Regions from separate parts of the Azoarcus sp. CIB genome, predicted to be linked through region 1. Evidence: riboswitches for the same ligand, from Rfam matches in the RefSeq annotation. Region 1 holds a riboswitch; the other holds the start of a gene.
What was found. A riboswitch is a leader RNA that binds a small molecule or an ion and turns the genes downstream of it on or off. The one in region 1 is predicted to bind S-adenosylhomocysteine.

Region 1 (4,679 bases):
GCAGGTCAGCACCGCGAGCTTCACGGGGACGCTCCTGGTCGGCGGGTTGGGCAAGGGCGGGAACGGCTATTACGCGTTGAATGTCACCAATCCCCGCCCGGCCACGCAGGACGCGGCGGCGGCGATGGTGAAATGGGAGACGGTTCCGTCCACGACCGGCAGCGGCTTCAGCTTCGGCACGCCGCTGATCGTGCGCACGCCCAACGACGGCTGGCTGGTGCTCGTCACGTCCGGCTACAACAACGCCGACGGCAAGGGCCACGTGTGGGCGCTGGATCCCGCCGACGGGCGGATCGTGAAGACGATTTCCACCGGCGTCGGCTCGAGCACGTCGCCGGCAGGGCTTACCCACCTTTCGCGCCTGAGCATCGCTGCGGCGGACGATGTCGCGTACTACCTGTACGGCGGTGACCTGCAGGGTAATGTCTGGCGCTTCGATCTCGCCAACTGGACGGCCGTGAAGATCGCGGAATTGACCGATGGCGCGGGAGCCCCGCAGCCCGTCACGAGTGCGCCCGCGGTCGGTCAGGTTGCGGGCGATGCGAACAAGTTCCTCGTGTATGTCGGCACCGGTCAGTATCTCGGCGAAACCGATATCCCGGGGACGGGCCAGAATGCGCATGCAACGCAGACGCAGACGATGTACGGCGTCATCGACGACGTGAGCGCGCTTGCCCCGTCGATGCCGAACATCCGCGGCAGCAATGGCAGCAGTTGTCCGACGGGGGGCGGTAACGGCGCCTTCGTGTGCCAGGGCACGGCCAGCCTGACCGCGACGACCGTGACCCTGACCACGAACCCGCTGCAGGCCGGCGTGAGTCGCGGCTGGTACTGGGATATCCCCATGCAGTACGGACGCGTGAACACCAATCCGGCGCTGGATGCCTCCGGTGTCCTCGTGTTCACCGTGAACGTTCCGACGCGCGAAATCTGCGGCAAGGGGGGCTCGAGCTGGCTGATGATGATCGACGCCGGCACGGGAGGCGCGATCGCCAAGAGTTCGACCTCTTCCGAAGTTTATGCCAGCGGGCAATTCATCGGCGACGTCCTCTCCAGCCGCCCGGTGATCGTCGTGACTTCGAAAGGCAAGTTCGTCCTGACGCGTACCACTGGCGCGACGACCAAATCCAATCTGCTTCCCAACCGGCCGGGCGGCGGAGGCGGGGGGGCGAAGGGCGCGCGCGTGATCTACTGGCGGCCGCTCATGTGACCGCAGGCTCCCGGCTCCCGGCAATCGGACGAGCTTGCGTAGGGCGGGAGCAGCGCAGCGTATCCCGCCACACGGCGGCCAGGCGGATTCCCGCGTCCGACATGGCGGGATCCACTTCGTTCCTCCCGCCCTACGAATGCGACCGGGTATCGACAGTATCCGCAGGCGGAGCCGCAGGAACGGCATTGATGTGACCGCCCGAGGTGCCGGCTTGGCACCGGCGGAAAAATTCCATAGAATCACGCGCTTGCCGAGGAGCGCTGCGACCCGAACTGACGGGCCAGGCTCGGCAACCGAACAACGGCGCTCGCAAACCACCACCGGGGTTTGCCGCGCCGTTTGCTTTTGTGCGCTCCTGCGGCTTCCGCCCGGTGTTTGAATCGACCGAGGTAGAACCATGCAAGCCGACCGCTCCAACGAAATCCGCGACCTTCTCGCCCGCCGCATCCTGATCCTCGACGGCGCGATGGGGACGATGATCCAGCAGCACAAGCTGGGCGAGTCGGACTACCGCGGTGAGCGCTTCCGGGCTCACCCGAAGGACCTCAAGGGCAACAACGACCTGCTGGTGCTGACGCGCCCGGACGTCGTCGCCGGCATCCACCGCGCCTACCTCGACGCTGGCGCGGACATCATCGAGACCAACACCTTCAATGGCACGCGCGTGTCGCAGGCCGAGTACGGGTTGGCGGAGCTCGCCTACGAGATCAACGTCGCCGGCGCGCGTCTCGTGCGCGAGTTGTGCGACGAATACACGGCGCAGAACCCGGCGAAGCCGCGCTATTGCGCTGGCGTGCTCGGACCGACCTCGCGCACGCTGTCGATCTCGCCCGACGTGAACGACCCGGGTTTCCGCAATGTCACGTTCGACGCGCTGGTCGACGACTACTACGACTCGGCGCGCGGCCTGCTCGAAGGCGGCGCGGACATCCTGCTGATCGAGACGATTTTCGACACGCTCAACGCGAAGGCGGCGGTGTTCGCGGTCGAGAAGCTCCTCGCCGAGATGGATCGCCGCGTGCCGGTGATGATCTCCGGCACGATCACGGACGCGTCGGGCCGCACGCTGTCGGGCCAGACCGCGGAAGCCTTCTGGAACTCGCTCGCGCACGCGCGGCCGATCTCCTTTGGCCTCAACTGTGCGCTCGGCGCGAAGGAATTGCGCCAGTACGTCGAGGACCTGTCGCACGTGTGCGATACGCACGTCTCCGCGCACCCCAACGCCGGCCTGCCCAACCCGCTGTCGCCGACCGGCTACGACGAGACGCCCGAGCAGCTCGCGACCGACATCCGCGAATGGGCGTCGTCCGGCCTCGTGAACATCGTCGGCGGCTGCTGTGGCACGACGCCGGCGCACATCGCGGCGATCGCTGACGCCGTCGCGGATCTCGCGCCGCGCAAGGTGCCGGAAGTCGAGAAGAAGCTGCGCCTGTCCGGCCTGGAGCCCTTCAATGTCGGCGCGGAGAGCCTCTTCGTGAACGTCGGCGAGCGTACCAACGTCACCGGTTCGAAGGCCTTCGCGCGCATGATCCTCGAAGGCCGCTTCGACGACGCGCTGGCGGTCGCGCGCCAGCAGGTCGAGAACGGTGCCCAGGTCATCGACATCAACATGGACGAGGCGATGCTCGACTCGATGGCCGCGATGGAGCGCTTCCTCAAGCTCATCGCGTCCGAGCCGGACATCTCGCGCGTGCCGATCATGCTCGACTCGTCGAAGTGGAGCGTGATGGAGGCGGGCCTGAAGTGCATCCAGGGCAAGGGCGTCGTCAACTCGATTTCGATGAAGGAAGGCGAGGCCGAGTTCCTGCGCCAGGCGCGGCTGTGCCGCCAGTACGGCGCGGCGGTGATCGTGATGGCCTTCGACGAGAAGGGCCAGGCCGACACCTATGCGCGCAAGACCGAGATCTGCAAGCGCGCCTATGATCTGCTGGTCGGTATCGGCTTTCCGCCCGAAGACATCATCTTCGACCCGAACATCTTCGCGATCGCCACTGGCATCGAGGAGCACGACAACTACGCCGTCGACTTCATCAATGCCGTCGCGTGGATCAAGGCCAACCTGCCGTACGCGAAGACTTCGGGCGGCGTGTCGAACGTGTCCTTCAGCTTCCGCGGCAACGACCCGGTGCGCGAGGCGATCCATACGGTGTTCCTGTATCACGCGATCAAGGCCGGCCTGTCGATGGGCATCGTCAACGCCGGCATGCTCGGCGTCTATGACGACCTCGAACCCGCGCTGCGCGAGAAGGTCGAGGACGTGGTGCTGAACCGCCACCCGGGTGCGGGCGAGGCGCTGGTCGAGTTCGCGCAGTCGGTGAAGGAAGGCAAGGCGAAGAATGCCGGGCCGGATCTCGCGTGGCGCGCGCTGTCGGTCGAGGAGCGGCTGTCGCACGCGCTGGTGAAGGGCATCACCGAGTTCGTCGTCGCCGACACCGAGGAGGTGCGCGCGCAGCTCGAAGCCGCAGGCAAGCCGCCGCTCGCAGTGATCGAAGGCCCGCTGATGGCGGGCATGAGCGTCGTCGGCGACCTCTTCGGCGCGGGCAAGATGTTCCTCCCGCAGGTGGTCAAGTCGGCGCGCGTGATGAAGCAGGCGGTCGCGCACCTGATCCCCTACATCGAGGCCGAGAAGCTGCGGACCGGCGCGAGCTCCAAGGGCCGCATCGTGATGGCGACGGTGAAGGGCGACGTGCACGACATCGGCAAGAACATCGTCGGCGTCGTGCTCGGCTGCAACGGCTACGAGGTGATCGACCTCGGCGTGATGGTGCCGGCCGAGAAGATCCTGAACGCCGCGCGCGAGCACGGCGCACAGGCGATCGGCCTGTCGGGCCTGATCACGCCTTCGCTCGAAGAGATGAGCCACGTCGCGGCCGAGATGCAGCGCCAGGGCTTCGACGTGCCGTTGCTGATCGGCGGTGCGACGACGAGCCGTGCGCACACCGCGATCAAGATCGCGCCGCATTACGGGCAGCCGGTGGTGTACGTGCCGGACGCCTCGCGCGCGGTCGGCGTCGTCACGGCGCTGTTGTCCGAAGGTGGCGCGGCGGACTTCAAGACGCAGCTCGCTGCCGACTACGACAAGATCCGCGCACAGCATGCGAACAAGAAGGGCGTGCAGCTCGTGAGCCTGGAAGCGGCGCGCGCGAACGCGTTCCGCTGGGATGGCGTGCCGGGCTATGTGCCGACCAGGCCGAACGTGCTCGGCGTGCAAGCGCTCGACGTGCCGCTGGCGGAGCTCGTCCCCTTCATCGACTGGGGTCCGTTCTTCCAGACCTGGGATCTCGCCGGCAGCTTCCCGAAGATCCTCGACGACGAGGTCGTCGGCGAGACCGCGCGCAGCGTCTTCAACGACGGGAAGGCGATGCTCGAAAGAGTCGTCGCCGAGGGCTGGTTGCAGGCGCGTGCGGTGTTCGGCCTGTTCCCCGCGAACCGCGTCGGCGACGACATCGCTTTCTATGCCGACGAGGCT
Region 2 (4,679 bases), 1.0 Mb from region 1:
CGATGTGGCGGAAGGTGATGCGCCCCTTGCTCAGGTCGTAGGGCGACAGTTCCAGCGAAACCTTGTCTCCGCAGAGGATGCGGATGTGGTGCTTGCGCATCTTGCCGGCAGAGTACGCAACGAGATTGTGACCATTGTCCAGTGTCACACGGAATCGGGCATCAGGCAGCACTTCGACCACCACTCCACCCATTTCGATCAGTTCTTCCTTGGCGATGACGTTTTCTCCTGGGAAAGGCGAAAAAAGAAAAGGCCGGGCTTGTGCCAGGCCTTTCGGGGATGCGTTCCGGAACGGATTCCGGTTACCGGTCCCGCCAGGGACCGGAGGCGCGGCACTGCTGCCGCGCCGGCGCGGACTTAGTCAGCCGCGCGGATGTTCGACGCCTGCTGACCCTTCGGGCCGGTCGTGATGTCGAAAGTGACGCGCTGACCTTCGGCCAGGGTCTTGAAGCCGTTACCCTGAATCGCGGAGAAATGGGCGAAGAGGTCGTCGCCGCCATTTTCCGGGGTGATGAAGCCGAAGCCCTTCGAGTCGTTGAACCACTTCACGGTACCATTTGCCATGTCTTGAACTTCCTGAAAATAAATTGAATTGCCCTAAGGCGAGGGCGAATGTCAAGACGGCAGGGTGAAGAGGTGAGGAATGCCGCAATACAGCAGATACCGGACCAAACAACAACTGTGCTACTTGAAAATCGCTGCTGCGCACTGTGGACTGCTTTAGCCCACATTGCAACTAAAAAATTTCAAAAAATTCTTTACATCTGCGCGGCACCACGGAAAACGTCGCCTGCGTGCGGACGAGGATCGATACGACGCGTGCGGTCACTCGCGACCGACGGCCGAGCGCAAAGCCTCGGCAAGACCGGAGCCCTGAACCGCAACGCCAACGGATGTTCTAATATCCGGTCTTGCACCTCCACTCCGGATTTACCCCCATGTTGCATCTCGCGCGTCGCGCCCATGTGCTGTTGCTGTCCGGGCTGATGCTCGCCGGCTGCGCGTCGGCGCCGGCTCCCGCCTATCGCAGCGAGACCTTCGCCGCCGAATCGCCCTTCGTCACGTGGAGCACGCGCGACCCCGATGCGGCCTGCGAGGTCGGCAAGCGCGCGCTATTGAGCCAGGGCTACCAGGTCGATGCATCGAACGCGACGCGCATCCGCGGCGAGAAGTTCTTCCTGCCGAAAACCGACTACGGGATGACGCTCAATATCACTCTGGTGTGCCTGCCGAGCAACGTCGGCACCGCGATCTACGCGAACGCGCTGCAGACGCGCTACGAGCTGAAGTCTGCCGCGACCAGCGCCGGCGTCGGCGTCGCGGGCATCGGCTCGATCTCCCTGCCGTGGACCGCCGACAAGGAGGCGCTGGTCAAGGTCGGCGAGGAAACGATTTCCGACCCGGACTTCTACAAGCGCCTCTTCGGCCTGATCGACTCGCTGCAGGGCAGCTGATCCGCGTTGCCGCCGGCGCCTTGCGGCATCCGGCGACACCTACGCTATAATCCCGGCTTGCCGAGGAGCGCTGCGAGACTTTCGTCCCAGGCTCGGCTTCCGGAACTGCGCTCACCTTAACCCGTGCCGGGCACGGGGTGACGAGGTGAGCCCACCCGCAACACCCCTTCCCGGCCACACGTTCAGGAGTTCACATGAACACTGTGGCTGATACCTTCACCGATTACGTCGTCGCCGACCTCAAGCTCGCCGACTGGGGCCGCAAGGAAATCCGCATCGCGGAGACCGAGATGCCCGGCCTGATGGCGATCCGCGAGGAATTCGCCGCCGCGCAGCCGCTGAAGGGCGCGCGCATCACCGGCTCGCTGCACATGACGATCCAGACCGCGGTGCTGATCGAGACGCTGACGGCGCTCGGCGCCGAGGTGCGCTGGGCCTCGTGCAACATCTTCTCGACGCAGGATCACGCAGCCGCGGCGATCGCGGCCGAAGGCATCCCCGTGTTCGCCGTGAAGGGCGAATCGCTCGCCGACTACTGGGACTACACCCACCGCATCTTCGAATGGAATGACGGCGACCAGGGTGAAAAAGTCTATTCGAACATGATCCTCGACGACGGCGGCGACGCGACGCTGCTGCTGCACCTCGGGGCGCGCGCCGAGAAGGATCTCTCGGTGCTGGCGAAGCCCGGTTCGGAAGAGGAGACCATCCTCTTCGCCGCGATCAGGGCCAAGCTCGCGCAGAATCCGACCTGGTACTCGACCCGGCTCGCGCAGGTGAAGGGCGTCACCGAGGAGACCACGACCGGCGTGCATCGCCTGTACCAGATGCACGAGCGCGGCGAACTGAAATTCCCGGCGATCAACGTCAACGATTCGGTGACCAAGTCCAAGTTCGACAACCTGTACGGCTGCCGCGAGTCGCTCGTCGACGGCATCAAGCGCGCGACCGACGTCATGATCGCGGGCAAGGTCGCGGTGGTCGCCGGCTACGGCGACGTCGGCAAGGGCTCGGCGCAGGCGCTGCGTGCGCTCTCCGCGCAGGTGTGGGTCACCGAGATCGACCCGATCTGCGCGCTGCAGGCCGCGATGGAAGGCTACCGCGTCGTGACGATGGACTACGCCGTCGAACACGCCGACATCTTCGTGACCGCCACCGGCAACTACCACGTGATCACGCACGACCACATGGCGAAGATGAAGGACCAGGCCATTGTGTGCAACATCGGCCACTTCGACAACGAGATCGACGTCGCCTCGATCGAGAAGTACCAGTGGGAAGAGATCAAGCCGCAGGTCGACCATGTGATCTTCCCGGACGGCAAGCGCATCATCCTGCTCGCCAAGGGCCGCCTCGTGAACCTCGGGTGTGCCACCGGCCACCCCTCCTACGTGATGTCGAGCTCGTTCGCGAACCAGACGATCGCGCAGATCGAGCTGTACACGCGCACAGCGGATTACCCGGTCGGTGTCTACACGCTGCCCAAGCACCTCGACGAGAAGGTCGCGCGCCTGCAGCTGAAGAAGCTCAACGCGCAGCTCACCGAGCTCACCGACGCGCAGGCCGCCTACATCGGCGTGTCCAAGCAGGGCCCGTACAAGGCCACCCACTACCGCTACTGATCGGAGCGAGCCATGGCCAAACCTGAAGTTTCGATCGAGTTCTTCCCGCCCCAGACACCCGAGGGCGACGACAAGCTGCGCGCGACGCGCGACAAGCTCGCGCGCCTGAAGCCCGCCTTCTTCTCGGTGACCTACGGCGCAGGCGGTTCGACGCGCGAGCGCACCTTCTCGACGGTCAAGGAGATCGCCGCGCAGGGCTTCGAGGCCGCACCGCACCTGTCGTGCATCGGTTCGACGCGCGCCGGCATCCGCGAGATCCTCGCCGACTACACGGCCGCGGGCATCCGCCGCATCGTCGCGCTGCGCGGCGACCTGCCTTCCGGCGTGGGCGACCCCGGCGAGTTCCGCTACGCGAACGAGCTGGTGGAATTCATCCGTGCCGAGACCGGCGACCGCTTCCGCATCGAGGTCGCGGCCTATCCGGAATGGCACCCGCAGGCACGGAGCCCGCAGGACGATCTGCTGGCCTTCAAGCGCAAGGTCGAGGCCGGCGCGGACTCCGCGATCACGCAGTATTTCTACAACGCGGAGGCCTACCTGCACTACGTCGATGCGGTGCGCGCAATGGGTCTGGACACGCCCATCGTGCCCGGGATCATGCCGATCGTGAGCTTCCACAAGCTCGCGCGTTTTTCCGACGCGTGCGGCGCCGAGATCCCACGCTGGATGCGGCGGAAATTCGAGTCCTACGGCGACGACACGGAATCGATCCGCGCCTTCGGCCTCGACGCGGTGACTGCGCTGTGCGAGCGCCTGCTCGCGAACGGCGCCCCCGGCCTGCACTTCTACAGCATGAACCAGGCCAGCCTCACGACGGCCATCTGCGAGCGCCTCAAACTCGTCTGAAACGACGGGCACCCCTGCTTGGGCGGGGGTGCCCGTGTTCGCGCGGAGAGCCTCAGCTCGAGCGTGTGCCTACAGCGTTCGCGATGTCCTGCAGGCAGTCCAGCACTTCCATGCTCGCGGCCTCCATCGCCGCGATGTCCTGCAGCCCGGACTGACTGTCGCCCGACAGCAGCCGTTCGAGGCCGCGCCGACCGCTCTCATGCACGCGCGCGTGCGGCGTCTCCAGCCGGCGATAGCCCGGCAATGATGCAAAGTGCTTGCCCGGTCCCTCGTAATACCACTGCCCGAGCCTGCACTTGTGATGGCTGGAGAACTCTTCCGGGCGCTTGGCAGAATTGCCCGACGCGGCCTTGTAGACCTCCATCTTGAAGATCAGGTGGTCGAGCTTGGCCAGTTCGACGAAGCTGCGCACCGCGGCCCCTTCCATCATGTCTCCCATCTCGCGCGACAGCCCGAACAGTTCGGTCATGCTCCCACGCGCGCTGCGCCCGTCTTCGGCCGCTTCCGAGGCTTTGCCGGCGAGCGTCTGGATCATCGCCTGCGTTTGCCCCGTCTCGCCCTGGATGGCGCCGACCAGCTCCGAAATTTCGTTCGTCGCCGCCGCGGTACGCTCTGCAAGCTTGCGCACCTCGTCGGCCACCACCGCGAAGCCGCGCCCCTGCTCGCCTGCGCGGGCGGCCTCGATGGCCGCATTGAGCGCGAGCAGGTTGGTCTGGTCCGCGATCTCGCGGATCAGGCGCACGATCCCGTCGATCTG

Region 2: another riboswitch for S-adenosylhomocysteine. It lies ahead of ahcY (adenosylhomocysteinase); the one in region 1 lies ahead of metH (methionine synthase).

Annotation. Positions count from the first base shown of each region.
Region 1 covers NZ_CP011072.1:4,810,034-4,814,712, reverse strand. The annotation lists gene AzCIB_RS21595 (pilus assembly protein) at 1-1,210, shown strand, start outside; S-adenosyl-L-homocysteine riboswitch at 1,457-1,526, shown strand; gene metH (methionine synthase) at 1,608-4,679, shown strand, end outside.
Region 2 covers NZ_CP011072.1:548,633-553,311, reverse strand. The annotation lists gene infA (translation initiation factor IF-1) at 1-217, opposite strand, end outside; gene AzCIB_RS02285 (cold-shock protein) at 358-564, opposite strand; gene AzCIB_RS02280 (DUF2242 domain-containing protein) at 939-1,454, shown strand; S-adenosyl-L-homocysteine riboswitch at 1,511-1,574, shown strand; gene ahcY (adenosylhomocysteinase) at 1,649-3,076, shown strand; gene metF (methylenetetrahydrofolate reductase [NAD(P)H]) at 3,089-3,922, shown strand; gene AzCIB_RS25055 (CZB domain-containing protein) at 3,975-4,349, opposite strand; partial or broken gene AzCIB_RS25050 (methyl-accepting chemotaxis protein) at 4,398-4,679, opposite strand, start outside.